Linked DNA regions of Eleftheria terrae. The protein of the gene in region 2 interacts with the protein of the main gene of each other region in a pairwise test. Links are inferred from orthologs where the notes say so. Each region holds a gene or a part of one and is shown on either strand. Other genes may lie near its edges. The genes, in order: secB, N7L95_RS08730, lysA and N7L95_RS24215.

Evidence for each region.
Region 1: the proteins of N7L95_RS08730 (region 2) and secB interact in binary tests that used the Escherichia coli proteins (3 or more experiments, as listed by UniProt). The link is inferred for Eleftheria terrae from one-to-one orthologs.
Region 3: the proteins of N7L95_RS08730 (region 2) and lysA interact in binary tests that used the Escherichia coli proteins (3 or more experiments, as listed by UniProt). The link is inferred for Eleftheria terrae from one-to-one orthologs.
Region 4: the proteins of N7L95_RS08730 (region 2) and N7L95_RS24215 interact in binary tests that used the Escherichia coli proteins (3 or more experiments, as listed by UniProt). The link is inferred for Eleftheria terrae from one-to-one orthologs.

What each region holds. Positions count from the first base shown.
Region 1 is NZ_CP106951.1:4,458,455-4,465,587, forward strand. The notes cover bases 2,456-5,380. They hold secB (protein-export chaperone SecB), read left to right. Parts: upstream 2,456-3,636; coding sequence 3,637-4,125; downstream 4,126-5,380. Other genes in these bases: gpmA (2,3-diphosphoglycerate-dependent phosphoglycerate mutase), read right to left, coding at 2,456-2,648; N7L95_RS19950 (rhodanese-like domain-containing protein), read left to right, coding at 2,774-3,190; grxC (glutaredoxin 3), read left to right, coding at 3,234-3,500; N7L95_RS19965 (NAD(P)H-dependent glycerol-3-phosphate dehydrogenase), read left to right, coding at 4,142-5,122; N7L95_RS19970 (Bug family tripartite tricarboxylate transporter substrate binding protein), read left to right, coding at 5,210-5,380. Also shown: N7L95_RS19935 (dihydroorotase), read left to right, coding at 1-1,086; N7L95_RS19940 (lysophospholipid acyltransferase family protein), read left to right, coding at 1,101-1,847; more of gpmA, read right to left, coding at 1,905-2,455; more of N7L95_RS19970, read left to right, coding at 5,381-6,136; tRNA (uridine(34)/cytosine(34)/5-carboxymethylaminomethyluridine(34)-2'-O)-methyltransferase TrmL, read right to left, coding at 6,197-6,667; N7L95_RS19980 (ComF family protein), read right to left, coding at 6,710-7,133. UniProt on the Escherichia coli protein: One of the proteins required for the normal export of some preproteins out of the cell cytoplasm. It is a molecular chaperone that binds to a subset of precursor proteins, maintaining them in a translocation-competent state.
Region 2 is NZ_CP106951.1:2,005,075-2,012,011, forward strand. The notes cover bases 210-2,938. They hold N7L95_RS08730 (response regulator transcription factor), read left to right. Parts: upstream 210-1,071; coding sequence 1,072-1,806; downstream 1,807-2,938. Other genes in these bases: N7L95_RS08720 (symmetrical bis(5'-nucleosyl)-tetraphosphatase), read left to right, coding at 210-591; N7L95_RS08735 (sensor histidine kinase), read left to right, coding at 1,813-2,938. In the rest of the region: more of N7L95_RS08720, read left to right, coding at 1-209; more of N7L95_RS08735, read left to right, coding at 2,939-3,129; N7L95_RS08740 (alpha/beta hydrolase), read right to left, coding at 3,190-4,158; N7L95_RS08745 (Panacea domain-containing protein), read left to right, coding at 4,596-5,090; N7L95_RS08750 (cation:proton antiporter), read right to left, coding at 5,543-6,796. UniProt on the Escherichia coli protein: Response regulator member of the two-component regulatory system CpxA/CpxR which responds to envelope stress response by activating expression of downstream genes including cpxP, degP, dsbA and ppiA.
Region 3 is NZ_CP106951.1:4,291,293-4,298,378, reverse strand. The notes cover bases 2,667-5,544. They hold lysA (diaminopimelate decarboxylase), read left to right. Parts: upstream 2,667-3,410; coding sequence 3,411-4,679; downstream 4,680-5,544. Other genes in these bases: N7L95_RS19220 (class I SAM-dependent rRNA methyltransferase), read right to left, coding at 4,732-5,544; lptM (LPS translocon maturation chaperone LptM), read left to right, coding at 3,232-3,414; cyaY (iron donor protein CyaY), read right to left, coding at 2,857-3,213. In the rest of the region: N7L95_RS19240 (pilus assembly protein PilM), read right to left, coding at 1-27; N7L95_RS19235 (penicillin-binding protein 1A), read left to right, coding at 291-2,651; more of N7L95_RS19220, read right to left, coding at 5,545-5,916; tyrosine recombinase XerC, read right to left, coding at 5,959-6,876; N7L95_RS19210 (DUF484 family protein), read right to left, coding at 6,894-7,086. UniProt on the Escherichia coli protein: Specifically catalyzes the decarboxylation of meso-diaminopimelate (meso-DAP) to L-lysine. Is not active against the DD- or LL-isomers of diaminopimelate.
Region 4 is NZ_CP106951.1:5,397,988-5,405,187, forward strand. The notes cover bases 1,327-4,318. They hold N7L95_RS24215 (sensor histidine kinase), read left to right. Parts: upstream 1,327-2,118; coding sequence 2,119-3,519; downstream 3,520-4,318. Other genes in these bases: N7L95_RS24210 (response regulator), read left to right, coding at 1,404-2,105; N7L95_RS24220 (DUF192 domain-containing protein), read right to left, coding at 3,776-4,273. Also shown: xseA (exodeoxyribonuclease VII large subunit), read left to right, coding at 1-565; N7L95_RS24205 (superoxide dismutase), read left to right, coding at 664-1,251; N7L95_RS24225 (heavy metal translocating P-type ATPase), read left to right, coding at 4,350-6,686; ccoN (cytochrome-c oxidase, cbb3-type subunit I), read left to right, coding at 6,920-7,200. UniProt on the Escherichia coli protein: Histidine kinase member of the two-component regulatory system CpxA/CpxR which responds to envelope stress response by activating expression of downstream genes including cpxP, degP, dsbA and ppiA.

The DNA.
Region 1 (7,133 bases), 2.5 Mb from region 2 along the record:
CTCGAGAGCGAGATGGCCGCCGCCGTCGCCGGTGGTGTCACCAGCCTCGTCTGCCCACCCGACACCGATCCGGCGCTGGACGAGCCCGGACTGGTCGAGATGCTGAAGTTCCGCGCCCGCAACCTTAACCAGGCGCGCCTCTACCCGCTGGGGGCGTTGACGCGCGGCCTGCAGGGCGAGGTGCTGACCGAGATGGCCGAGCTGACCGAGGCCGGCTGCGTCGGCTTCTCGCAGGCCGAGGTGGCGCTGGAGAACACCCAGGTGCTGCTGCGTGCACTGCAGTACGCGGCCACCTTCGGCTACACGGTGTGGCTGCGCCCGCAGGACCCGCACCTGGGCAAGGGTGTCGCCGCCAGTGGCGCCGTGGCGACCCGGCTGGGCCTGTCCGGCGTGCCGGTGACGGCCGAGACCATCGCACTGCACACCCTCTTCGAGCTGGTGCGCGTCACCGGTGCCCGCGTGCACCTGTGCCGCCTGAGCAGTGCCGCCGGGGTCGAACTGGTGCGCTCGGCGAAGGCCGAGGGACTGCCCGTGACCTGCGACGTCAGCATCAACCACCTGCACCTGACCGACCTGGACATCGGCTACTTCAACGCCGACATGCGCCTCACGCCGCCGCTGCGCCAGCAGCGCGACCGGGACGCCATCCGCGCCGGACTGGCCGACGGCACCATCGACGCGCTGGTCAGCGACCACACCCCGGTCGATGACGATGCAAAGACCCTGCCCTTCGGCGAAGCCGAGCCGGGCGCCACCGGGCTGGAACTGCTGCTGAGCCTCGCGCTCAAGTGGGGCCAGGAGTCGCAGGTCGACCTGCGCCGCACGCTGGCCGTGCTCACCTGCGAGCCGGTGCGCGTGATCGGCGAGGCGCTCGGCTCGCTCGCCTCCAGCACCGGGCGCCTGGTGGAGGGCGGCCTGGCCGACCTCTGCCTGTTCGACGCCGAGGCTCGCTGGCAGGTGACGCCTGCCATGCTGCAGAGCCAGGGCCGCCACACGCCCTTCACCGGCTACGAGTTGCCCGGCCGGGTGCGCTGGACGGTGGTGGCTGGCCAGGTCGCCTTCGAAGCGCGCGACCGCGCTGCCTGAAGGCAGCCGCCTCCATGTCGCGTTTCGTTCGCGGGGCCTGGCGCTTCGCCCGGGTGCTGCTGCAGGTGCTGCGCGGCCTGGCCCTCGTGCTGCTGCGCTTCGAGCGCCTCGATGCCCATCAGCGCCGCGAGCAGGTCCTGCGCTGGTCGCAGCAGCTGCTGGCGGCCGCCGGCGTGCGGCTGGTGGTGGACGGCCAGGCACGCCCCGGCGCCAAGCTGTTCGTGGCCAACCATGTGTCCTGGCTCGACATCGTGGCCATCAATGCGGTGGCGCCGGCGCGGTTCGTCTCGAAGGCCGAGGTGCGGCGCTGGCCGCTGCTGAACCGGCTGGTCGATGCCGGCGGCACCCTCTACATCGAGCGCGAACGCCGGCGCGATGCGCTGCGTGTGGTGCACCAGGTGGCCGAAGCGCTGCAGGCCGGCCAGACGGTGGCGGTCTTCCCCGAAGGCACCACCTCCGACGGCCACGGCCTGTTGCCTTTCCATGCCAACCTGCTGCAGGCGGCCATCGCCAGCGAGACGCCGGTGCAGCCGATCGCGCTGCGCTACAGCGACGCGCGGCACGCTGTCAGCCCGGCCGCCGCCTACATCGGGCAGATCAACCTGGTCAGCTCGTTGTGGCGGGTGCTCACCGCCGACGACCTGCAGGTGCGGGTGAGCCTGCTGACGGCCGAAGGCAGCCGCCACCTGGACCGCCGCGCACTCTCCGATCGGGTGCGCGAGCAGATCCGCGAACGGCTGGAGGCCGGCGACGGCGCGTGACGCGCCAAAAGAAAGGGGCCCGTCGGGCCCCTTCTTGCTTCCACAGCGGTCGGCGACTCAGGCCTTGCCCTGCTTGGCCACCGCGGCTGCGGCGCGGGCAGCGGCCTCGGCGTCGCCCAGGTAGTAGTGCTTGATGGGCTTGAGGTCGGCGTCCAGCTCGTAGACCAGCGGGATGCCGTTGGGGATGTTGAGGCCGACGATCTCGTCGTCCGAGATGTTGTCCAGGTACTTCACCAGCGCGCGGATGCTGTTGCCGTGCGCCGCCACCAGCACGCGCTTGCCGGCCTTGATGGCGGGCGCCATCGATTCGTTCCAGAACGGCAGCACGCGGGCCACCGTGTCCTTCAGGCACTCGGTCAGCGGGATGTCCTCGGGCTTCAGGCGGGCGTAGCGGATGTCGCTGCGCTCGCTGCGCGGGTCCTTGGCGTCCAGGGCGGGCGGCGGCGTGTCGTAGCTGCGGCGCCAGACCAGCACCTGCTCGTCGCCGTACTGCTTGGCGGTCTCGGCCTTGTTCAGGCCCTGCAGGGCGCCGTAGTGGCGCTCGTTGAGGCGCCAGGAATGCACCACCGGCAGCCAGGTGCGGTCCATCTGGTCCAGCGCATGCCACAGGGTCCACACCGCGCGCTTGAGCACCGAGGTGTAGGCCAGGTCGAACTCGTAGCCTTCGGCCTTCAGCAGCCGGCCCGCTTCCTTGGCCTGCTCGACGCCGGTCGGGGTGAGCTCCACGTCGGTCCAGCCGGTGAAGCGGTTTTCCAGGTTCCAGGTGGACTCACCGTGGCGGATGAGTACGAGCTTGTACATGCAGGGTCTCCAGGCAGGATGAAGGATCTCGTCGGCGCCTTGCCGCCGGGGGTGCCGTCGCGGCAAAGCCCGAAATTCTATAATCCACGCCCTCAAGCCACCTTCCACTACGTCCGGGCCCTCACGTGAAATTCCTGATCGACAACTGGTACCTCGTCCTTGCCGCCTTCGTGTCCGGGGGGCTGCTGGTGTGGCCTGCGCTGACCCGTGGCTCGCGTGCCGGCGGCGTCACCCCCGCCCAGGCGGTGATGATGATCAACCGCGAGAAGGCGGTGGTGGTGGACGTCAGCGAGCCCAGGGAATATGCCGCCGGCCACGTCGCCGGCTCGCGCAACGTGCCGCTGGCCAACCTCGAATCAGCCGGCAAGGAGCTGCCGTCCAACAAGGCCCTGCCGCTCATCCTGGTTTGCGCCACCGGTGCACGCGCTTCGCGCGCCGTCGCTACCCTGAAGAAGCTGGGCTACCAGAACGTGCAGCCGCTCGGCGGCGGCTTGGCAGCCTGGCGGGAAGCGAACCTGCCGATCGAGAAGTCGGCGGCCTGAGCCGGCCGGCCTTGTCGGCGAGCCAAACACCGAAGGACTCCGCATGCAAGCAGTGAAGATGTACACCACCCTGGTGTGCCCGTATTGCCAGCGCGCCAAGATGCTGTTGAAGCAGCGCGGCGTCGGCGACATCGAGGAAGTGCGCGTCGACCTCAACCCGGGCGAGCGCGACCACATGATCCAGCTCACCGGCCGCCGCACCGTGCCGCAGATCTTCATCGGCGACACCCATGTCGGCGGCTGCGACGACCTGATCGCGCTGGACCAGCGCGGCGGGCTGATGCCGCTGCTCAACGGCGACCCGGCCTGAGGGCCGGCGGCCGGCCGCGGCTCGCGCGGCGCTTGATACACCTTGCAGCCCGGCCCGGTGGGGCTCGGCCATAATGCGCGACGCAGCCCGCACCACTTTCGGTTGCGGGCTTTTCGTTTGAGGACGACACCACATCATGGCCGATCAAGAATCCAACCCCGTGTTCCAGATCCAGCGCATCTACACCAAGGACCTGTCGCTCGAGCAGCCGAACTCGCCGCAGATCCTGCTGGAGCAGGAGCAGCCGCAGGTCGACATCAACCTGGGCCTGGAAGCCCAGCCGGTGGCCGACGGCATCTATGAAGTCGCGGTGGTGGCCACCGTGCACACGAAGCTGAAGGACAAGACGCTGTTCCTGGTCGAGGCCAAGCAGGCCGGCATCTTCGAGATCCGCCACATCCCCGAAGAACAGCTGAGCCCGATCATCGGCATCGCCTGCCCGCAGATCGTCTACCCCTACCTGCGCGCCGTGGTGGCCGACCTGATCAGCCGTGCCGGCTTCCCGCCGGTGCACCTGGCCGAAGTGAACTTCCAGGCCATGTTCGAGGCCCAGCAGCAGCAACAGGCGCAAGCCCAGGCGGCCGCAGCCAACGGTGGCGGCGCGCCCACCATCGCCAAGGCCTGATCGCCCGACGCCCCCGATGAACCTCACTGTTCTGGGGGCCGGTGCCTGGGGCACGGCGCTGGCCATCAGCGCGGCGCCCCGCCACCCGACCCTGCTGTGGGCCCGCGATGCGGCCCAGGCGTGGCAGATGCAGGCCGAGCGCCGCAACAGCCGCTACCTCCCTGAAGTTGAGTTGCCCGAGGCACTGCAGGTCGAAGCCGACCTGCAGGCCGCGCTTCGCCATGCCGAAGGGGGCCTGCTGGTGGTCGCCACGCCGATGGCCGCCTTGCGCAGCACGCTGGCGGTGCTGCCAGCCGAGGCGCATGTGTGGTGGCTGTGCAAGGGCTTCGAGGCTGGCACCGGCCAGCTCGGCCATGAAGTGGCCCGGGAGGTGCGGCCGCGGGCCCACGCCGGTGTGCTGTCGGGCCCCAGCTTCGCGCTGGAAGTGGCACGCGGGCAGCCGACCGCGCTGGTGGCCGCCAGCGCCGACGAAGGCCTGCGCGAGCGCGCGGTGGAGGTCTTCCACAGCGACGCGCTGCGCATCTACACCAGTGCCGACCCGGTCGGCGTGGAGGTGGGGGGCGCGGTGAAGAACGTGCTCGCGATCGCCACTGGCATTGCCGACGGCATGAACGCCGGGCTCAACGCCCGCGCCGCGCTGATCACCCGCGGGCTGGCCGAGATCACCCGGCTGGGGCTGGCGCTGGACGCGCGTGCCGAGACCTTCATGGGCCTGAGCGGCCTGGGCGACCTGGTGTTGACCGCCACCGGCGAGCTCTCGCGCAACCGGCAGGTGGGGCTGCGGCTGGCCCGCGGCCAGGCGCTGCCGCAGATCCTGCAGGAGCTGGGGCATGTGGCCGAGGGCGTCTACAGCGCCTCGACCGTGCTGCGGCGGGCCCGGGCCTGTGGTGTCGAGATGCCCATCACCGAGGCGGTGGTGCAGGTGATCGACGGCAGCCTGACACCGCCGCAGGCCCTCGAACAACTCATGGGCCGGGGCGCACGCCCGGAGTGGTGAGCCCTGCAGCGGTCGGCCCGGTCTTCACCTCCTCCTGCCATGCAACGTCGCCAGATCCTTCACGCCCTTGCCGCCGGGTCCGCGGCCATGACCCTGCCGGCGCAGGCCGAGCCTGCCTGGCCGGCCCGGGCATTGCGCCTGGTGGTGCCGTTCCCGGCCGGCAGTTCGCCCGACCTCGTCGCCCGCGTCATCGCCGAGCCGCTGGCCGCAGCGCTTGGCCAGCCGGTGGTGGTGGAGAACCGCGCCGGTGCCGGCGGCAACATCGGTACCGGCCTGGTGGCCAAGGCGGCGCCGGACGGTCACACGCTGCTCTTCACGATCCAGGGCCCGCTCGTCACGGCCCCGCTGCTGAACCGCCAGCTGCCCTACGACCCGGTGCGCGAGCTGGCGCCGGTGAGCCTGGTGGCCACCAGCCCCAATGTGCTGGTGGTCTCGCCCCAGCTGGGTGCGGCGAGCCTGGCTGATTTCGTGCGCATTGCCCGTGCCCGGCGCGGTGCGCTCAACTACGGTTCGGTGGGCAACGGCAGCGCGTCGCACCTGGCGATGGAGTCGTTCAAGGCGCGTGCCGGGCTGGCGCTCGCGCATGTGCCGTTCCAGGGCTTTCCGCAGATCGTCAACGCGATGCTGGCCGGGGAGGTGCAGGCCGCCTTCATGGTGCCCGGCATCGCGATGGGGCAGGTGCGTGCCGGCAAGCTCACCGCATTGGGCGTGACGACGCTCGGCCGCAGCAGCGCGCTGCCGGAGCTGCCCACCTTCGTCGAGCTGGGCTATCCCGGCTTCGAGGCAGTGTCCTGGCAGGCCGTGCTGGCGCCGGCCGGCACGCCGGGGCCCATCGTCCAGCGGCTGAGCGCCGAGCTGGTGCGCATCATCAAGAGCCCCGAGGTGCGCAGCAGGATGCTGGCGCAGTACTTCAGCGCCGCTGGCACCGCGCCCGAGGCACTGGCCCAGTTGATGAAAACCGAGCGGGAGCGTTGGGCGCGGGTGATCCAGGCGGCCGGCGTCAAGCCGGAGTGAGCGCCTTCGCGGGCGGTCCCGGCGTCGCCGGGGCGCCTGCAGGCCGCCCCGTCGTGCGCTTCACGCACCCCCGAGGTAGCCGTTCTGTCGCCACGCCTCGAAGACCGCCACCGCCACCGTGTTCGACAGGTTCAGGCTGCGCTGCCCCGGCCGCATCGGCAGCCGCACGCGCTGCGCCTCGGGAAAGCTGTCGCGCAGGGCCGGTGCCAGGCCGCGCGTTTCGGCACCGAAGACCAGCCAGTCGCCCGGCTGCCAGCGCACCTCCGCGAAGGGCCGGCTGCCGCGGGTGGTGAAGGCGAAGCAGCGCTGCGGGTCGGGCGCCTCGGCCTGCAGGAAGGCGGCCCAGTCGGCATGACGCTTCACGTCGGCATATTCGTGGTAATCGAGGCCGGCGCGGCGCATCAGGCGGTCTTCCATCGAGAAGCCGAGCGGCTCGACCAAATGCAGCTCGCAGCCGGTGTTGGCGGCGAGCCGGATCACGTTGCCGGTGTTGGGCGGGATTTCGGGTTCGACAAGGACGATGCGAAACATCGGCGCCATTATTGGCGATGTGCGCCGTGCGGCCGCCGCCGCTCAGTGCACCGGCGTGCGTGTCAGCACCCACAGCTGCACGCTGGCGGCGCCGGCGGCCTTCAGCGCGCGTGCCAGCTCGGCGCCGGTGGCCCCGGTGGTCATCACGTCGTCCACCACGGCGACATGGCGGCCGGCAAGCAGGGCAGCTTCATGGCTGGCCACCCGAAAGGCACCACGCACGTTCGCCGCACGGCGCGCCGGCGGCAAGCCGAGCTGGGGCAGCGTGTCATGCTGGCGCTGCAACAGGGTGGCGCAGGCACGCACGCCAAGCCGGGGTGACAGCCAGCGTGCCAGCTCCCAGGCCTGGTTGTAGCCACGCTCTGCCAGCCGCCGGCGGGACAAGGGCACTGGCAACAGCAGCTGCGGCGTCGGCCGCGCGTGGTCGGCGCCTGCGGCCAGCGCATCGAGCAAGCAGGCGCCCAGC
Region 2 (6,937 bases):
CCCCACCGGCGCGACACGCTGCAGCCGGTGCTGGACGCCCCGGACCGTGAGCAATGGCTGTACTGGTTGCGGCACCAGCGCCTGGCGGTGCACGAGCATGGCTGGCTGATGGTGCATGCCGGCGTGGTGCCGCAATGGGACCTGGCGCTGACACTGCAGCTCGCGGGCGAGGTGGAGGCGCAGCTGCGCAGCCCCGACCACGGCGACTTCCTGCAGGTGATGTACGGCAACCAGCCGGCCCGCTGGACCGACGAGCTGCGCGGCCATGACCGCCTGCGCAATGCAGTGAATACCCTGACCCGCATCCGCTTCTGTACACCCGACGGGCATCTGGAATTCGCTGCCAAGGAGGAAGCCGCCAAGGCCCCGGACGGCTACATGCCCTGGTTCGAGGTGCCGGGTCGCCGCACCGCAGGGACGCCGATCGCCTTTGGTCACTGGTCCACGCTGGGCTTGATGCAGCGGGAGGACCTGCTGGCGCTGGACACCGGCTGCGTCTGGGGCGGCCGGCTGTCCGCCGCCCGACTCGAGCAGGGCCGGGTGGCGGAGGTGATCCAGGTCGAGTGCGAGCAGTCGCAGGCGCCGGGTTGAGCGGGCCGCCGCGTTGAGTAGAATGGCCGGCTTGCTGGAGGTGTGGCCGAGTGGTTTAAGGCACTGGTCTTGAAAACCAGCGAAGGGGTGACCCTTCCGTGAGTTCGAATCTCACCGCCTCCGCCACCGCTGCAAGCGCGCCATGGAGCGCCACCGCATGACGGTCCCCACCGCGCCGCGCTCATCGCTTTCGCGCATGAATGCACGTCCGGCGCACATCGTCCTGGCTCAATACGGCCGGGGCACCGGTCTCCTGGATGAAAAATCAACGCCGCCGCAGGACGCGGCGCGCACTGGCCAGCGGGCTGCAGCTTGGCAGCCGGACCCTGCTGGCACGCGGTATTGCCTTGCATGCGTTCTTGCGCCCGGCGCCCGGCACAGCGGCGAAGCAGCCCGCGCCAGCAGCTGAGGCAGGGTCTTTCGTTGGCTGGCCGGCGCCTGCAGACCGGGTGGCTGCGGCCGCGCCGTACACTTCGCCGCATGCCTGCCCGCCCCCTGGTCCTGCTGGTCGACGACGATGCCGAGCTGTCCGCCATGGTGGCCGAATTGCTCGCCCGTGAAGGCTGGGACACCCACTCGGTGCTCACCGCCGGCGATGCCGAACGGGCGCTGGCCACCCTCAGGCCGGATGCGGCCCTGCTCGACCTGATGCTGCCCGACGGCAATGGGCTGGACCTCTGCCGGCGCTGGCGGGCCGAGCATCCGGCACTGGGCATCGTGATGCTCACGGCCCGCGGCGACCCGCTCGACCGGGTGCTGGGACTGGAGATCGGCGCTGACGACTACCTGCCCAAGCCCTTCGAGCCGCGCGAGCTGGTCGCCCGCGTGCGCGCCCTGCTGCGCCGGCAGTCGCCGGCCCACCGCCAGCCGGGGACGGCGGCCTCGCTGCTGCGCTTCGACGGTCTGTGCATCGACCTGCTCAGGCGCGAGGTGCACATCACCACGGCGGCGCCCGGCACTGGCCAGGCGGTGGCCCTCACCAGCGTGGAGTTCAAGTTGCTGGTGGCGCTGGCACAGGCCTGCGGCGAGCCGCTCTCGCGGCAGCGGCTCAGCGCCGAAGTCCAGTCGGCCAACTACCGGCCGCTGGACCGCACGGTGGATGTCCAGGTCGCCCGCCTGCGCCGCAAGCTGCGCGACGCCAGCCCCGGCCGCGAGTGGATCGACACCGTGCGCGGCGAGGGCTACGTCTTCGTGCCGCGCGGCGCGGCCACCTGAGCCGGCATGGCTGGGCCGCGGTTCGACAGCCTGTTTGCGCGGCTGCTGCTCGCGCAGTCGCTGCTCGCGGTGGCCTTGTTCACTGTCTTTGGTGTCGTGTATGTGCGCGACCGCAACAAGACCGTCGCGGCCATGGCGGCTGCGCAGTGGGCCCCCGCGCTTGCAGCCGCCACCTCGGCGGCGTCCCCCACGCCCGACACCCCCCTCTCCCCCCTCGGCGGCGTGCGGCGGCTCAACCATCGGCCGCCCGGTGTCGATGCAGGCGCCACGCCCGCGCCGCGGCTGCGCATGTTCCAGCGCGAGCTGCAGGCGCGCGGCGTGGCGGTGCACCGACTGGCCTTCGATCCCGACGAGCAGCCGCAGCGCCGGCTCTGGCTGGAGCTTCGGGGCGCCGACGAGCGGCCCCTCTGGCTGGGCATCGACGCGCCGTTCCTGGCACCAGGCAACAGCACGCGCCTGCTGCTCGGCCTGGCCCTGGGCGGCGCCCTGGTCATCGCCTTGTCGTGGGCGCTGGCGCGCCGGCTGACGGCACCGTTGACGCGGCTGCACCGCCGCATCGCTGGCGGACCGGGGGCCGTCGAGCCCGCGCCGATGCGGCGCGCACCGCCCGAGGTCGCCGAGATCGAGCAGGCCTACCACCAGCTGCTGGCCCGGCTGCAGGCCCAGCAGGCCGAGCGCTCGCTGCTGCTGGCGGGCGTGTCGCATGACCTGCGCAGCCCGTTGGGCCGCATCCGCCTGGCGGCCGAGCTGCTGCCCGCCTCGCCCGACTGCGCCCCGCGCCAGGCCGCCATCGTGCGCAACGTGGCGGTGGCCGACCGGCTCATCGAGAGCTTTCTCGACCTGGTGCGATCGGAACAGCTGGCGCTCGATGAGCCGGTGGACCTGGCCGACGCCGCGCGCCGCGTGGCCGCCAGCTTCGAATGCGATGCAGCGGTGCTGCAGGTCACCGCCCCGCGCAGCCTGGAGCTGCCCCGCGCTCATCAGCACTTGGTGGAACGCGCGCTGTTCAACCTGATCGACAACGCGTTGAAGCACGGTCGGCCGCCGGTGCGCCTGACGGTCTCGGCCGCGGCGCCGGGTGAGGCCCGGGTCGAAGTGATGGACCATGGCCCCGGCATGCCGGACACCGCCGCCCGCCTGCGGGCCTTGCAGGCCTTCTCGCGCGGCGACGGCAGCCGGCAGACGGCCGGCTCGGGCCTGGGGCTGACGGTGGTGCAGCAGGTCGCCACCCGGCTGGGCGGCCAGCTCGAGTTCGACGGCGGGCCCGGCAGCTGGTGTGTCCGGCTGCGGCTACCGGCCGGCCCTGCCGGCGAGCCACGATGACCATCGCCCGCCATCGGCGAGCGCCCTTCTCGCCAGGGATCGAAAGCGCTGCTGCCGTCCTCAACGGCCCAACAGGTGTGCCACCACGGGATCGAGCGTGGCCAGGAAGCGCTCGACGCGGCCGGTGTAGCCGGGCTCCAGGCCGAGCAGCTCATTGATCTCGCGGTGGCTCAACGCCTCGGGCTCGACCTCGGCGACGGAGCCGAGCAGGCTGGCCCGGGCGGCGAAGCGCCGCGCCTCGTCGCAGGACGTCTGCCGCGGGATAGAGCACACCATCAGCAAGGGCGCCGCCTTCTGCTGCAGCAGGTGGTAGGGCGACACGCCGGGCCAATAGGCCGGATCGGCGCCAAAGGCATCGTCGTGCAGCGGGAAATGCGGCCCCTGCATCAGCGTGACGACGTCCAGCGCGGCGCTGTCCAGCAGCACGCTGCCCAGCCAGGCATTGACGCCGTGCCGCTGCGCGAGCGCGGGCGAGGACGCCAGCATGCCCACCAGGTGGGCGCCGGCAGAATGACCCAGCAGGATGAACTTGTTGCGGTCGCCGCCCCATTCCTCGGCGCGGCGCTGTGCCAGCGCGACAGCCCGGGCCACATCCCGGGCCTGCTCGTCCGGCGGGGTGCCGGGCAGCAGCCGGTAGTTGGTCGAGATCACCACGAAACCGAGCTCGGTCCAGCGCTGCACCTTGTTCTGGACGAAGGTGGCGTGCGCCTTGTCCCCGCGCTTCCAGCCACCACCGTGCACCATGAAGATCACCGGCGCCGAGCGCGCACGCAGCGGGCGATAGACGTCGAAGCGTTGCTCGGCCTGCAGACCGTAGGCAAGGTCCGCCACCAGCCGCACGCCGCGCGGCAAGTCCAGTGCAGCAGACGCGGCCGCATCGGCCTCCAGCATCTCGGCCTGGCCTCGTGCGGCCAGCCGCTCGGCCCAACGCTCACGCAGCGTCCCGGCACTGCCGGCCTGCCAGGCCAGCGCCAAGAGCGCGGCCACAAGGGCGCCGCGGCAGGCGGCACTCGAGGTCAATCGGTTCATCGTGGTCTCCCATGGCTTGCAGTCAAGGCGGCCTCCCGGGCCGGACACGGCATCATCGCAGCGCCCGCCGCCCCCATCGGCGGGCCGGCACCGCCCAAGCCATTGGAAGCCGAGCCCCGGCCAGCCCGACCGACGATCGACGACAAAATGCGACAGATCTGAAATATTGTGCCGGCCGGCCAGCGCCATGCCGCGTCGCAGTTTGCCCGGCCCGCCTATCCCCGATCCAGGGGCTGGTGCCACACACCCTGACCACCCACCGGCTGCCACGAGAGCCCGTGCTCACCCCGCCACCCCCCTGCCGAGCCGACGAATGGCAGTTGCGCGCGACGTGCGGTATTGAGCCGTGCCGGCCCGCAGCAAACAATCTGCCAACCCCTCGTTACCTTCGCGCCGGAATGGCGCCCCCTGTTTTTGGCCAAGGAGGCCACCCCAACATGGCTACCGCCTTCGACGTTGCGCGCTACATCCTCGAACAGCGCGGCTCGATGCCGGCGATGAAGCTGCAGAAGCTGGTGTATTACGCGCAGGCCTGGTCCACCGTCTGGGACCAGCAGCCGCTGTTCACCGAATCCATCGAGGCTTGGGCCAACGGCCCCGTGTGCCGGGAGCTCTATGTGGCACACAAGGGCCGGCTCAGCCTGTCCGCGGCCGATTTCCCCGAGCGTGCGCCCGGTGCGCTGAGCGAGGCCCAGTGTGTGGCCATCGATGCGGTGCTGGCCGTCTACGGCGACAAGTCCGCGCAGTGGCTGAGCGAGCAGACGCTGGGCGAAACGCCTTGGCAAAGCGCGCGCGCCCGCCTGACGCGCGGCGAAGGCGGCACCGGCGAGATCACCATCAAGGCGATGGCCGATTTCTATGCCGCCACCTTGCGGCAGATCGAAGCGGCCGAACCGGCCCCCTTGAGCGACTTCGTCGGCCTCTGCGCCTGAAGCCGGCCACCCACCCCGCGCTCCGCATCCCACGGCGGCGAAGAAGGCCGCGCCGCGGTCTGGCGGCAGTTGCCCCGATGACTCGGTGTGTGTCGCCCAGCCGGCCTCGGTCTGCGACAGGGTCCACACCAGCACCGTCGGCCACTCGCCCCGGTTGCCGGCACTTCCGTTTTCGCCTGCCTCGCGCCCTTGCCGCCGGGCGGTGCCGCCGACGACGGCTGCAGTCGCCGCCTGGCAATCGCGCTTTCACACGCCGCCACAGCGGCCATAGGCGGCCATAGGCGACCGTCACCGACCGGACGGCAGCTGCCAGCTGCGCACGCCAGGGCAGCCGTCGTTGGCCGCCCGCACTGCCGTACTGCCGCGGTGTGGGCCTGGCGGCTGCCCTTGCGCGGTGCCGATCGGCATGGCCGGCGTCGCCGGCCCACCCCCTCAGGCGGTCGTCCGCCGCCTCAGCGGCGGCCCGGGACGGCGTCTTCTCGCCGCAAGCGCTCGATCAAGGGACCCAGGGTGGGCGCCTGCACCAGGAGGCTGAACAAGACCACCGCGTAGGAAGCGGTGATGAGCATCGGCCGGCCTTCGAGCTGCGGCAGGGACAACGCGAGCGCGATCGAGATGCCGCCGCGCAGGCCGCCCCAGGTCAGCACCTTCACCGCATGCGGCTCGCTGCCGCGCTCCACCCGCGACAGCCCCAGCGACACGACCACGCTCAACCAGCGCGCGATCAGCACCACCGGGATGGCAATGGCCGCCGCAACGATGTTCTCCAGGCCGAAGGACAGGGCCAGGATCATGATGCCGATCAGGCCGAACAGCACCAGGTTGAGGATCTCGTCCAGCAAGGTCCAGAACGAGAACAGGTGCTCGCGGGTGGCCTCGCTCATGGCCCGCGTGGCGCCCTTGTTGCCCACCATCAGCCCGGCCACCACCACGGTCAGCGGTGCCGACACGTGCAGCGCCTCCGCCAGGCCATAGCCGCCGATGGCCGCTGCCAGCGTCGTCAGGATCTCGACCAGGTAGCTGTCCACGTCGCGCAGCAGCCGCACCACGCCCCAGCCCAGCAAGAGGCCCAGGCCGATGCCGCCGGCCACTTCCTTCACCAGCAGCAGCATCGTGCCGCCGACGGTCGGCGCCCCCTTGCCGCTGGCCAGCCCGAGCAGCAGCAGGAAGGCCACCACCGCGGTGCCGTCGTTGAACAGGCTTTCGCCGGTGATCTTCAGTTCGACGTTCTTCGGCGCGCCGGCCTTCTTCAGGATGCCGAGCACGGCGATCGGGTCGGTCGGTGAAATCAGCGCGCCGAACACCAGGCAGTGCAGCAGCGGTATCGGCTGCCCGGCCAGCAGCAACCCGTAGTGCAAGCCATAGCCCACCACCAGGGTGGACGAGACCACGCCCAGGGTGGCAAGCAGGAAAATCGGCAGCAGCCGGGTCTTCAGCTCGGAGAAGTTGACATGCAGGCTGCCGGCAAAGAGCAGCAGGCCGAGCAGGCCATGGAAGACGACTTCCGAGAAATCGATGTGCTGGATCAGCGCCTGCGCCTGGCGCACGCCAGAGCCGGAGAAGCCGAACAGCAGCAACACCAGCGACGCCACCAGGCCCACCACGGTCGTGCCCAGCGTGTCGGGCAGCCGGATGAACCGATGGTTGATGTAGCCGAAGATGGCCACGGCAGTGAGGACGGCCCCCGACACCTCGAACAGCGTCATTGTTCTCCTTCATTAAAGAGTGACGGCAGGACGCCTGCCGCTGCACTTGTTTTCGTCACGAGTTTAAAGGCCGGCGGGCGGTCCGGCGCTCGCCGGCGCTGGGCGGCCGGGTCGGGACGTTGGCCGGTGCAAGCGGGCCAG
Region 3 (7,086 bases), 2.3 Mb from region 2 along the record:
GCCCAACAAAACGTCAAGAAAGCTCAAAGGTCCCTCCAACGCGCAAGTAAGTGCGCCGGATTGTTAATAAGTTACTTCAATGCTATCAGTAAACCCTTTGAGCAACAAAGATTTTTTCACGGTTTGGGCGTTTCTTTGACCCTCGAAAAAGGGGTCAAAAACGGCCATTTCGGGACAACCCTGAGGACCCGGATTGGAGCCGAAAGCGCGGTCGCCGCGGCACCCCTGATCGAGGTCTGGGGAGCCGCGGGTCCAATTTCTATAATGCGGCCGACCTCGTTAGGAAACACATGACCGATTCCGAGCGCCCTGCACGACCCTCTTCGGCAGGCACCTCCCTTGCTCCCTGGGCCCGCTGGATGTTCAAGACCTTTGCCTGGATGGCGGGCATCGTGCTGGCCGGCGCCTTCGCCGGGTTGATGGTGGGCGGCATCGCCCTGTCCATCGCCTACCAACACCTTCCGGAGCTCAGCGGCCTGATGGACTACCGGCCCAAGCTGCCGATGCGGGTGTACTCGGAAGACAGCGTGCTGATCGGCGAGTTCGGCGAGGAACGCCGCAAGTTCGTGCCGATCAAGGAGATCCCCAAGGTCATGCAGGACGCGGTGCTGGCCATCGAGGACTCGCGGTTCTACCAGCACAGCGGTGTCGACTACGTGGGCGTGTTGCGGGCCGGGCTGGCCAATTTCACCGAGTCGAGCCGGCAGGGCGCCTCCACCATCACGATGCAGGTGGCGCGCAACTTCTATCTCTCCAGCGAGAAGACCTTCACCCGCAAGATCTACGAGATCCTGCTGGCCCTGGAGATCGAGAGCAAGCTCACCAAGGAGCAGATCCTCGAGCTCTACATGAACCAGATCTACCTCGGCCAGCGCGCCTACGGCTTCGCCGCGGCGAGCGAGACCTACTTCGGCAAGCAGCTCAAGGACATCACGGTGGCCGAGGCGGCCATGCTGGCCGGCCTGCCCAAGGCGCCAGCGGCGTACAACCCGATCGTCAATCCGCCCCGGGCGAAAAAACGACAGCAGTACATCATCCAGCGCATGCTGGAGACCGGCGTGATCACGAAGGAACAGCACGACGAGGCTCGCGCCCAGGAGCTGAAGTACCGGCAGCCGCAGGCGGTGCCGGTGCACGCCGAGTACGTGGCCGAGACCGCGCGCATGCTGATCCACAACCAGTACGGCGCCGAGGCCTACACCCGCGGCCTCAACGTCTACACCACCATCAAGGCGAGCGACCAGGCGGTGGCCTACCGGGCCCTGCGCAAGGGCCTGCTCGACTATGAGCGGCGCCAGGTCTACCGTGGACCGGAGGGCTACATCAACCTGCCCGACGACAGCCATGAGCTCGACACGCGCATTGCCGAAGCCCTGGTGGACCACCCCGACAACGACGAGCTGCGTGCGGCAGTGGCCATCGAGGTGAGCCCCAAGAAGGTGGTGGCGGTGTTGCAGAACGGCGACGATGTGACCATCACCGGTGCCGGGCTCAAGCCGGTCGAATCGGGCCTGTCGCCCAAGGCCAATCCCAAGGTACAGATCCGCCGCGGCGCGGTGATCCGCCTGGTGCAGGGCAGCAAGGGCGAGTGGTCCATCACCCAGCTGCCCGAGGTCGAAGGTGCACTGATCGCGCTCGACCCGCGCAGCGGCGCGATCCGCTCGCTGGTGGGCGGCTTCGACTATGCCAAGAACAAGTTCAACCATGTGACGCAGGCCTGGCGCCAGCCCGGCTCCAGCTTCAAGCCCTTCATCTACTCGGCGGCGCTGGAGAAGGGCTTTTCGCCCGCCACCGTCGTCAACGACGGCCCCTTGTTCTTCAACGCCGGCAGCACCGGCAGCCAGCCCTGGGAGCCGAAGAACTACGACGGCACCTTCGACGGCCCGATGTCGCTGCGGCGCGGGCTGGCCAAGTCCAAGAACATGGTGTCGATCCGCGTGCTGCAGTCCATCGGGCCGGCCTACGGCCAGGAGTGGGCGACCCACTTCGGCTTCGATGCCGACAAGCATCCGGCCTACCTGACGATGGCGCTGGGCGCCGGCTCGGTCACGCCGCTGCAGATGGCGTCGGCGTATGCGGTGTTCGCCAATGGCGGCTACCGCGTCAACCCCTACCTGGTCACCCGCGTCACCGACACCAAGGGCCGCGTGCTGGCAGAGACCGCCCCGCCGCCGCTGCAGGAGTCGATGCGCACGATCGATGCCCGCAACGCCTTCGTGATGGGCAGCATGCTGCAGGACGTGGCCCGCTTCGGCACTGCGGCCAAGGCCCAGGCCACGCTCAAGCGACCCGACATCTACGGCAAGACCGGCACCACCAACGATTCGCTGGACGCCTGGTTCGCCGGCTACCAGCCGACGCTGGTCGGCGTGGTGTGGGTGGGCTACGACACGCCGCGCAAGCTGGGCAGCCGGGAGACCGGTGGTGGCCTGTCGCTGCCGATCTGGATCGACTACATGGCACATGCGCTGAAGGGCGTGCCGGTGCAGGAGCCGACCCCGCCGGAAGGCCTGGTGCACCTGGGTGGCGAGTGGTTCTACGAGGAGTTCACGCGGGGCGCCGGCGTCAGCAGCCTGGGCCTGGATGACCCGGCGCCGCCGGCCACCAGCGAAGACGAGCGCCGCAGCATCCTGGACCTGTTCCGCAACTGAGCGCGGCCGCCCCCCCTGCCGGGCGGCTGTGCGCCGGCGGGACGAGGAAGGCAGCGTCTCGCCCAAGCCAGCCAACATGGAGCCGAACCGCGGAGCCCGGCAGTGGCCCGGCCTCACCTCACCTCACCTCACCTCACCTCACCTCACCTCACCTCACCTCACTTCACCTCACCTCACCGGGAGCGGGAAGGCCAGGCTGAAAGGCTCAGGCAGGCGGGTCGAAGCGCAGGCTGCAGCCGGCCTGCTCGCTCGCATTGGCCGACAGTGCATCGAAGAAGTCCTGCGCACTGCGGGTGTCGAGCCAGCGGCCGTTGACGTACTTGTAGTGGTAGCCGCCCGAGCGGGCCGCCAGCCAGATCTCGTGCAGCGGCGGCTGGGTGTTGATGATGAGCTTGCTGCCGTTGGGGAAGCTCAGCTCCAGCAGGCCGCCGGTGCGCTGGCTGTCGATGTCGACCACGTCCTCCTGCAGCAGCTGGTCCACGCGCGCCTCGATGGCGGCCAGCACGGCATGCGCACGGGTGTGGTACTCGGCGTCGGAGAGCGGGGTGGGGTCGAGCGTCATCGCCAGTAGAATCGCCGGATGTCGAAACGGGCCCCGATTCTAGCCGCCGGTCTCTTCACTGCTCTGGCATTGGGCCTATCGGCCTGTGGGCAGAAAGGGCCGCTCTACCTGCCCGGCGCCGCACCCCGGCCCGCCGCGCCTGCTTCCGCCGCCGCCCCTGCGGCGTCGGCCCCCGCCGCCTCCACCCCCGCCTCCCGATGACCCTGCCCGGCTCCCCCTTCCTGTCCTATCGCGGCCAGGAGCTCTTCCTCGAAGACTGTTCGCTCAACGAGCTGGCGGCCCGCCACGGCACGCCGCTCTACGTCTACTCGCAGGCCGCCATGCTGGCTGCGCTGGCGCCGTACCAGCGCGGCTTCGCCGGCCGGCCCCACCTGGTCTGCTATGCAATGAAGGCCAATTCGAACCTGGCCGTGCTGCAGACGTTCGCGCGTGCGGGCTGCGGCTTCGACATCGTCTCCGGCGGTGAGCTGGAGCGGGCGCTGGCTGCCGGCGCGGACCCGCGCAAGGTGGTGTTCTCCGGCGTTGGCAAGACCCGTGCCGAAATGCGCCGCGCCCTCGAAGCCGGCGTGCTGTGCTTCAACGTCGAGAGCGAAGCCGAGCTGGAGGTGCTCTCCGAAGTGGCGGTGGCCTGCGGCCGCGTCGCCCCGGTGAGCCTGCGCGTCAATCCCGATGTGGACGCCAACACCCATCCCTACATCTCCACCGGACTCAAGGGCAACAAGTTCGGCATCGCTCACGAACGCGCGCTGCAGGCCTACCGCCGCGCGGCCGAGCTGCCGGGCCTGTCGGTGGCTGGCATCGACTGCCACATCGGCTCGCAGATCACCGCCCCCGGCCCTTACCTGGACGCCCTGGACCGCGTGCTCGACCTGGTGGAGGCCATCGAGGCGGCCGGCATCGTGCTGCACCACCTCGACCTCGGCGGCGGCCTCGGCATCCAGTACACCGACGAGCAGCCGCCGGCAGCCGATGCGCTGATCGGCCAGCTGCTGGCGCGCATCGACGCACGCGGCCATGGCCATCGCACCGTGATGATGGAGCCGGGCCGCTCGCTGGTCGGCAATGCCGGCGTGCTGCTGACCGAGGCGCTCTACCTCAAGCCCGGCGAGGCGAAGAATTTCTGCGTGGTCGATGCGGCGATGAACGACCTGATGCGCCCGGCCATGTACCAGGCCTACATGCGCATCGAGCCCTGCCTGCGCCGCGACGAGCCCGCCGCCAGCTACGACGTGGTCGGCCCGGTCTGCGAATCGGGCGACTGGCTGGGCCGCGACCGCGAGCTGGCGGTGCGCGCCGGCGACCGGCTGGCGGTGCTGTCGGCCGGGGCGTATTCGATGAGCATGGCCAGCAACTACAACACCCGCGGCCGCGCCGCCGAGGTGATGGTGGTGGGCGCTCAGGCCCATCTGGTGCGCGAACGCGAAGCGGCCACCGAACTGTTCCGCGGCGAGCACCTGCTCGCCTGAGCGCCACCCGCCGTGCCCGGCGGGCCGCCCTGCCGGCGACGGCCGGCCGGCGTCAGGCGCTCTTCAGGATCACCAGGCCCTTCAGGTACTCCCCCTCGGGGAAGTTGATCGTCATCGGATGGTCGGGCGCCGCCCCCAGGTGGGCATAGATCAGGCCGTCGACCTGCGCGTCCATGCCGGCACCGGCCACGATCTTGTGGAACAGCTCGTTGCCGATGCCCCCCGAGCACGAGAAGGTGAACAACGCGCCGCCCGGCTCCAGCAGCTTGAACGCCAGCCGGTTGATGTCCTTGTAGGCCCGCGCCGCCCGCTCGGCATGCGAGGCGGTGGGCGCGAACTTCGGCGGGTCCAGCACGATGGCGTCGAAGCTGCGGCCTTCCTTCAGGAAGCGCCTCAGCGTCTCGTTGACGTCGGCGTCAAGCGCCTGGTGGCGGGCCGCCTCGAAACCGTTGAGCCGCACATGCGCCTCGGCCCGCTCCAGCGCCGGGCCGGAGGAGTCCACGCTGACGACCTCGGCAGCCCCGCCCGCCAGCGCGGCCACGCTGAAGCCACCGGTGTAGCAATAGCAGTTCAGCACCCGCTGGAAGCCGAAGTGCCGCACGGTCTCGGCAAACAGCTTGCGGTTGTCGCGCTGGTCCAGGTAGAAGCCGGTCTTGTGGCCTTGCGCCACGTCCAGCGTCAGCTGCCATTCGTGCTCGCGGATGGTCAGCTCGGTGGCCCCCTCGCCGCGCAGCCAGCCGGTCACGGGCTGCAGGCCTTCCAGGCCACGCACACCGGAGTCGGACCGCTCGTAGAGCCGGCTGAGGCCGGTCGCCTGCAGCAGCAGGTCGGCGATGGTGGCTTTCCAGCGCTCGGTGCCCGCCGACAGGAACTGCGCGCTCAGCGTGTCGCCGTAGCGATCCACGATCAGCCCCGGCAAGCCGTCGGCCTCGCCGTGGATCAGCCGCACCGCGTCGCTGGCCACCGGCAGGCGTTCGCGCACGGCCAGCGCCCGGCGGATGCGGCGCTCGAAGAAGCCGGCGTCGATGCGCTCGGCCTCGTCGAAGCTCCAGGCCCGCACGCGGATCATCGAGGTGGGGCTGTAGGCGCCCCAGGCGAGGAAACGGTCGTCGCTGGAGACGATCTTCACCGTTTCGCCGGCGTCGCCGCCGCCGCGGGCGATGCTGCCCTGGAAGACCCAGGGATGGCGGCGCAGCAGCGAACGCTCCTTGCCTTCGCGCAGTGTGATGACTTTCATGAACTTCTTGCTCGACTTGCTGGGGGCCCGGCGGGCCCGGAATCAGGTGTTGCGCTTGGCGCGTGGATGGGCGGCGTCGTAGACCTTGGCCAGGTGCTGGAAGTCCAGACGGGTATAGACCTGGGTGGTGGCGATGCTGGCATGTCCCAGCAGCTCCTGCACCGCCCGCAGGTCGCCGCTGGACTGCAACAGGTGGGACGCGAAGGAGTGCCGCAGCATGTGGGGATGCACATGGGTCGGCACGCCGGCCTGGATGGCGCGCTGCTTCAGCCGCACGCGCACCTGCTGAGGCGTCATCCGGGTGCCGCGCTCGTTCACGAAGAGCGGCGCCGCATCGCCCCGCAGCAGTGCCGGCCGCCGTGCCAGCCACGACTGCAGCGCAGCCAGCGCGGCCGAGCCGATCGGCACTGCGCGCCGTTTGGCACCCTTGCCGAGCACATGCGCCTCGGCCGCGGCCAGGTCCACATAGCCCTTGGCCTGCGCGCTGGCCTCGGCATCCAGCCCGACCAGCTCGCTGATGCGCAGGCCGCAGCCATAGAGCATCTCGACCAGACAGCGGTCACGCGCCTCCAGCACCGGATCGGCGTCGGGCTGCTGCAGGTCGGCCAGCTGCATCGACTGCTCCACCGACAAGGCCTTGGGCAGCGGCTTGGGCGACTTGGGCGGGCGCACGCCGTCCACCGGGTTGAGCGCCACCTCGCCCTCCCGGCCCAGCCAGCGGAACAGCCCGCGCCAGGCGCTCAGCGTCTTGCCCAGCGTGCGGCCGGAACGCCCCTGCCCATGCAGCGTGGCCATCCAGCGGCGCACATGGTGGGGCTGCACCTCCTGCAGCGACAGCTTCGCCTCGGCGGCCATCGCGGCCAGGACGGCCAGCTCGGCCGCATAGGTGTCGAGCGTGAGCGGCGCCACCCGGCGCTCCACGCGCAGGTGCTCCAGGTATCGCTCGATGCGCGCGTCCATGGCGGCCCGGCCCGGAATCAAACGGGCGGCAGCAGCCGCGACAGGCCGGCGCTGGCCAGCTCACCCACCCGCATCAGGAACTCGGTCCCCATGTCGGCGCTGTAGCGCGTCGGGTCCGGCGAGGCCAGCACCAGCAGGCCGAAGGCCGGCAGGTTCATGCCGTGACGCAGCGGCACCAGGGCCACCGACATCACGCTGGCCGGGTCGTCC
Region 4 (7,200 bases), 3.4 Mb from region 2 along the record:
CGCGGAGTTGGTGGCGCCACAACGGGATGACTGCCTCGATCGGCTGCAGGCGCTGCACGACGCGATGCAGCGCTGCGTGCAGAGGCGGCTCGAGCGCGAGGAGCAGCGCCTGGACCATGCCGCCCTGCGCCTGGCCCGCCCGGCCCAGGTGCTGGCCCGCATGCACCGCGAGATCGACCGGCTGCAGCAAGCCCTGGCCGCCGCCCCGGGCCAGCGCCTGCAGCTCGCCCGCCAGCGCGAGCTGCACCTGGCCGACCGCCTGGCGCGCTCAGCCGGGGTGCAGCTGCAGGGGCAGGCCGGCCGGCTGCAGGCGCTGGCCGCACGGCTGCAACGGGCATCGCAGCTCCCGCAGCGCGCGCAGGCCGCACGGCTGGACCTGCTGGCGGCACGGCTGGAAAGCGCCAATCCCGAACGGGTGCTGCAGCGCGGCTATGCCTTGCTCACCGATGCCCAGGGGCAGGCAGTCAGCCGCGTCGCGGCACTCGGCCCGGGCGACACCCTGCACGCGGTGCTGGCCGATGGCCGGGTACGCGCGCAAGTGCTCGACACCGAACGCCGCGATTGATCGGGGGCAAGGCCGGGCGCGGGCAGCAGGGTCATGGGGCTGTGCCTACAATCGCAGCTCTTCAGACCACCCACACCCCACAGAAAGGAACAGAAGAGATGGAACACACCTTGCCCCCGTTGCCGTACCCGATGGACGCCTTGCAACCGCACATGAGCAAGGAGACGCTCGAGTTCCACTACGGCAAGCATCACAACGCCTACGTGGTCAACCTGAACAACCTGATCAAGACCACGGCCACCGAGTTCGCGGACCGCAGCCTGGAAGAGATCATCAAATCCTCCAGCGGCGGCGTGTTCAACAACGCGGCCCAGGTGTGGAACCACACCTTCTTCTGGAACTGCATGAAGCCCAATGGCGGCGGCGAGCCCAAGGGCGCGCTGGCCGAGGCCATCAACAAGAAGTGGGGCAGCTATGCCGCCTTCAAGGAAGCCTTCTCCAAGAGCGCGGTCGGCAACTTCGGTTCCGGCTGGACCTGGCTGGTCAAGAAGGCCGACGGCTCGGTGGACATCGTCAACACCAGCAACGCCCAGACCCCGCTGACCACCGAGGACAAGGCCCTGCTGACGGTGGACGTGTGGGAACACGCCTACTACATCGACTTCCGCAACCTGCGTCCGAAGTTCGTCGAGACCTTCTTCGCCAGCCTGGTGAACTGGGACTTCGCCGAAGCCAACTTCGCCTGAGAAGCGCGATGCGCTGAGCAAAGGCCGGCCATGCGCCGGCCTTTGTCTTTGTCCTTGGGCGGCCGGCGTGACGGGCACCACACCGGCAGCCGGCCGGCCCGCGGCACAATAGCGGCCGGCCCGAGCAGCCCCGCAGGGGGCGAGAGACGACGATGAGAATTCTGTTGGTCGAAGACGACCCCGCGCTGAGCTTCGGCGTGGCGCGAGCGCTGCAGCGCGAAGGCTGGCAGGTGGATGTGCTGGCCGATGGCCTGGCCGCCAGTGCCGAAGGCCTGATCAACCAGTACGACCTGGCGGTGCTCGACCTCGGCCTGCCGCGGCGTGACGGCATGGAGGTGCTGCGCCACTGGCGTGGCCGCGGCGCCCGGCTGCCGGTGCTCATCCTGACCGCCCGCGACGAGCTGGGTGACCGGGTGGAGGGGCTCGACAGCGGTGCCGACGACTATCTCGTCAAGCCCTTCGACCTGCCCGAGCTGGTGGCCCGCCTGCGCGCGCTGCAGCGGCGCGCCGCCGGCCGCGCCGAGGACCGGCTGGTGCTGGGCGAGCTGGAGCTGGACGTGCGCCACCGGGAGCTGCGCCACCGCGGCGAGCGGGTGCACCTGAGCCCGCGCGAGCAGGCGCTGACGGAGCTGCTGATGGCCCGTGCCGGCCGGGTGGTGCCCAAGGACCACATCGTCTCCACCCTGTCCAGCTGGGAGACCGACTTCAGCGAGAACTCGGTGGAGGTCTACATCCACCGGCTGCGCAAGCGCTTCGCCGAACTGGGGGTGACCATCAAGACCGTGCGCGGTTTCGGCTACCTGATGGAAGCGGCCAGTGCCGGGCCGGCGGGCGCCACGCCCTCCGACGCCTGAGACGGGGCGGCCGGTGAAGGCGCGCAGCAGCCTGCGGCGCCAGCTGTTCGCGCCGCTGATCTGGGTCTGGCTGCTCGGTTCGCTGCTGGCAGCCTACGGCGCTTTCCGCCTGGCCAGCTATGCCGGCGGCATGGCCTACGACCGCACCCTGCAGGACGAGGCGGGCGCCATTGCCACCCAGATCAACTGGACTGACCGGGGCCCGCTGCTCGAGCTGAGCACCCAGACGCAGGAGATGCTGGCCTGGGACAGCGCCGACCGCAACGCCTTCACCGTGGTCAGCGACACCGACAACCGGGTGCTGGCCGGCGTGGACGGCCTGCCGGTGCCCGAAGACCGCAGCGGCAGCTTCGAGCGGCCGGCGCTCTTCGATGCGCACTACCTGGGAGAGCCGGTGCGCGGTGCGATGTACTCCATCCGCTCGCCGATGCTGGACCGTTTCGTCACCGTCGTGGTGGTGGAGACGCAGCGCAAGCGCGCCGACTTGATGGCCGAAGTGCAGCTCGCCATCCTGCTGCCCACGCTGGCGCTCGGGACCTTGACCTTCCTGCTGCTGGCCTGGGGCATCCGCCGCGGGGTGGCGCCCTTGCGCCGGATTGCCGGTGAAGCGGCGCGCCGGGCGCCGCACGACCTGCGCCCGCTGCCCCTGGACGATGTGCCGGCCGAGGCGCTGCCACTGATCGAGCGCATCAACGAACTGCTGGCGAACGTGACCCATTCGGTGGAGCTGCAGCGCCGTTTCGTCGCCGACGCCGCCCACCAGCTGCGCACGCCGGTGGCCGGCATCCGCGTGCTGTCGCAGGAACTGCAGCACGAGCTCGGCGGCGCCGGTGGCGACCAGAGCACCCAGGCCCTGCTGCAGGCGCTGGTCGGTTCCACCGAGCGCATGAGCCGGTTGATTGGCCAGCTGCTGAACCTGGCACGCTCGGATGCCGCGCTGCGCAACCTGGCCTCGGGCGAGCTGCAGCCCATCGACGTGCTGCCGGTGATCCGCGAAGCGGCCGAGCCGCTGGTGCTGCGCGCCACGCGGGAAGGCAAGCAGGTGTCCCTGGAGGCGCCCGAGACGCCGTGCCCTGCCCGGGCACACCCGGTGTGGCTGGCCGAGGTGGTGTCCAACCTGCTCGACAACGCGCTGCGCTACGGCGGCGACAACGTGGAGCTGCGGGTGGTGACCCGGCCCGGCTGGCTGGACATCGAAGTGACTGACGACGGCCCGGGCATCGAACCGGCGCATCGCCAGCTGATCTTCGAGCCCTTCTGGCGTGGCGAGCGGGCCGACACCCGGGTGGCAGAGGGCACCGGGCTCGGCCTGGCAATCGTCAAGGAGGTGGTGCAGGGCATGCGCGGCCGGCTGTCGCTGGCAAGCCGCCCGGAACTGGCGGGCACCCGCTTCACCGTCACCTTACCGGGTTGACGGCGTCGTCGGAGCTGGGCCGGGTTGGCTGGCACCGGGGCCGCGCCGCCATGCCGAGCGGGCCGGGCGGTGCCACCCGCGCAGCAGGCACCCACCGGCGCGTTCGACCGATGCCTGCACCCCCGCAGCGTGATGTGACCGGTCGCCCCGCTCCGGCTTTCGCGAGCCGCTTGCGCGGTTCGGCAGCCTCCGTGCCCTGCGGCCCTTGCCGGCGCCGAGTCCTTTCAGGAAGGCCAGGCCCCGCCGCGGTGGTGGCTCAGGACTTGTTGCCGAACGGCTTGCCCTTCAGCACGAAGCCGGCCTTGATGCCGCGCTTGGCGAACCAGCCCTGGTTGACTTCGAGCGCAAAGCGCACGGGCTGTGCGGAGCAGTGCGAATCCAGCGTCTGCGGCTGCATGTCGGCGATGTTGACGACCCGGCCCTGGTCGTCCAGGAAGGCGATGGACAGCGGGACCAGCGTGTTCTTCATCCAGAAGCACTGCGTCGCCGGCTCGTCGAACACGAACAGCATGCCTTCATGCTGCCCCAGGCTTTTGCGATACATCAGGCCGGTGGCGCGTTGCTCGTCGGTCTGGGCGACTTCTGCCTGCACCACCTGGAAGCCGGCGGTCAGCGGCACCGTGGGCAGCTTCTGGGGCTGCGGTTCGGCTGCGCCGGCCGCCGTGCCGAGCAACAGCCCAGCCAGCGCGATCCAGCGTGAAAAAGTGGGCAGCGGGGTCAGGCGGGGAGATGCGGGAGTCTTGATGTGGGTCATGTCGGGCGGAAGAGGGGGCACCTAGAGTCGGCGTGTCCTGATCGCGGGCGCCTGCGGCGCCGGCATGGAAACGCCCATGGCATCACTGCACGCAGCTCCTTCATTGTCACCCAAGGCCGCCCCGTCGGCCGCCACGTCCGTCGCCTGGGACGATCCGGGCGAGCTGGAACGCTACACCCGCTGGTCGGAAGACGACAGCGCACCGCGCCTGGCCGATTCGGTGCTGGCCATCGAGGGCATGTACTGCGCGGCATGCTCGCTGACCATCGAGCAGGCCTTGCTGGCGGTGCCGGGCGTGCGGCAGGCCGAGGTCAATCCGGCCAGCCGGCGGGCGCGCGTGCGCTGGGACCCGGCCGAAACCCGGGCGTCCGCCCTGGCCGCCGCCATCGAAGGCGCCGGCTACCGTGCCTGGCCGGCCCTGTCGCTGCAGGCCGAGCAGGACCGCCACCAGGAGCGCCGCCGCGCGCTGTGGCGGCTGTTCGTGGCCGGCTTCTGCATGATGCAGGTCATGATGTACGCCGCGCCCATCTACTGGGCCGGCCCCGGCGAGATGAGCGCCGACATCGTGCGCCTGCTGCAGTGGGCCAGCTGGCTGCTGAGCGTGCCGGTGCTGCTGTTCTCGGCCGGGCCCTTCCTGCGCGGGGCATGGCGTGACTTGCGTCACGCCCGCATCGGCATGGACGTGCCGGTGGCGCTCGGCATCCTTGTCACCTTCGTCGCCAGCACCGGGGCCACGGTGCAGCCGGGGGGCCTGTTCGGCAGCGAGGTCTACTTCGACTCGCTGACGATGTTCGTCTTCTTTCTGCTGTGCGGGCGCTCGCTGGAGCTGCGCGCCCGTGCCGCCACGGCCGGCGCGCTGGAGAGCCTGCTGCAGCGCCTGCCCGAGGTGGTGGAGCGCCTGACCGACGAGGGTGGGGTGGAGTCGGTCCCGGTGCGCCGGCTGCGGCCGGGCGACCGCGTGAGGGTGCGCGCCGGCCAGGCTTTTCCCGCCGACGCCTGCCTGGTCGATGGCGAGGCGCAGGTGGACGAAGCCTTGCTGACCGGCGAATCCCACCCCCAGTTGCGCCGGGTCGGCGAATCGGTGGTGGCCGGCAGCTTCAACCTGTCATCGCCGGTGGTGGTGGAGGTGCAGCGGGTCGGCGACGACACCCGCTATGCGCAGATCGTCTCGATGATGCAGCGTGCCGCGGTCGAGCGGCCGGAGCTGGCGCGCCTGGCCGACCGCCTGGCCGGCCCGTTCCTGTGGGCCGTGCTGTTGCTGGCCGGGGCGGCGGCGTGGGCCTGGTCCTTCATCGATCCGCAGCGCAGTGTCTGGGTGGCGGTGTCGGTGCTCATCGTCACCTGCCCGTGCGCGCTGTCGCTCGCCACGCCGTCCGCCCTGCTGGCGGCCGCCGGCGCACTGGCGCGCCGCGGCATGCTGGTGCAGCGGCTGCATGCGCTGGAAGCATTGGCCCAGGCCGAGGTGTTCGTCTTCGACAAGACCGGCACGCTGACCGAGGACCGCCTGGTGCTCGCCCACCTGGAAGTCTTCGATGTCGGCACGCGGGCCACTGCCCTGGCGCAGGCGGCTGCCCTGGCGGCGCAGTCGCTGCACCCGGTGGCCCGGGCGGTGTGCGCGGCGGCCGGCGGGGCGGCCGAAGCGGTGTTCACCGAGGTTCGCGAGGTGCCAGGGCAGGGCCTGCAGGGCCGCGACGCGCAGGGCCGCTGCTGGCGGTTGGGCTCGGCGCGCTTTGCCTGCCCGACGGTGGAGCTGTCCGCCCATGACGGGCCGGCGGCGTGGTTGTCGGTCGACGGCGCGCCGGCGGCCCTCCTGGCCTTCGAAGAGCAGCTGCGCCCGGACGCCCGCAGCGCCATCGCGCAGCTGCGCGACGAAGGGCTGGAGCTGATGCTGCTGTCTGGCGACCGGCCGCAGGCTGCCTGGCGGGTGGCGCGCGGGCTCGGCATCCTGCATTGCCAGGCCGGGGCGACGCCCGAAGACAAGCTGGCCGCCATCCGCGCCGCCCAGGCGCGGGGCCGACGGGTGGCCATGGTGGGGGACGGCATCAACGACGCGCCGGTGCTCGCCGCGGCCGATGTGTCGATCGCCATGGGGCAGGGCGCGCCGCTGGCGCGGGCGCAGGCCGACCTGACCCTGCTGGGCGGCCGGCTGGCCGACCTGGTCGAGGCTCGCCGGCTGGCCCGGCGCACCCTGCGCGTGGTGCGCCAGAACCTGCTCTGGGCGGCCCTCTACAACGCCACCTGCGTGCCGCTGGCCCTGCTCGGCCTGATGCCGGCCTGGCTGGCCGGCCTGGGCATGGCGGCCAGCTCGCTGCTGGTGGTGCTCAATGCCGCTCGCCTCAGCCGGGCCACCGCCCCGCGCGCCCAGGCGAGCGCGGCTCCCCCTCACGCACAGGTCGCCGCCACCGCGGCGTGACTTCCCATGGACATCCTCTTTTTGCTCGTGCCGCTCTCGGTGCTGCTGGTCATGGCGCTGCTTGCGCTGTTCGCCTGGGCCCTGCATGGCGGCCAATTCGACAACGTGGAGCGTGAAGGAGAGCGCATCCTGTGGGATGACGCGCTCCCCCCACGCGCCAGGGTTGACGGCGATCAAGCCTGAGGGAAAACCCTTCGAAAAGAATGGCAACAGTCATCAACGAGAGAGTCTCCATGAGTGCCACAACGTCCAAAGCGGCCCCGGCGGCGGTGAACTACAACGACAAGGTCGTGCGTCAGTTCTCCATCGCGGCGGTGGTCTGGGGGGTGGTCGGCATGCTGGTCGGCGCCTTCATCGCCGCCCAGCTCGCCTGGCCCGAACTGAACTTCGGGGTGCCCTGGCTGAGCTACGGCCGGCTGCGTCCCCTGCACACCAACGCGGTGATCTTCGCCTTCGGCGGCTGCGCGCTGTTCGCCACCAGCTACTACGTGGTGCAGCGCACCTGCCAGGTCAG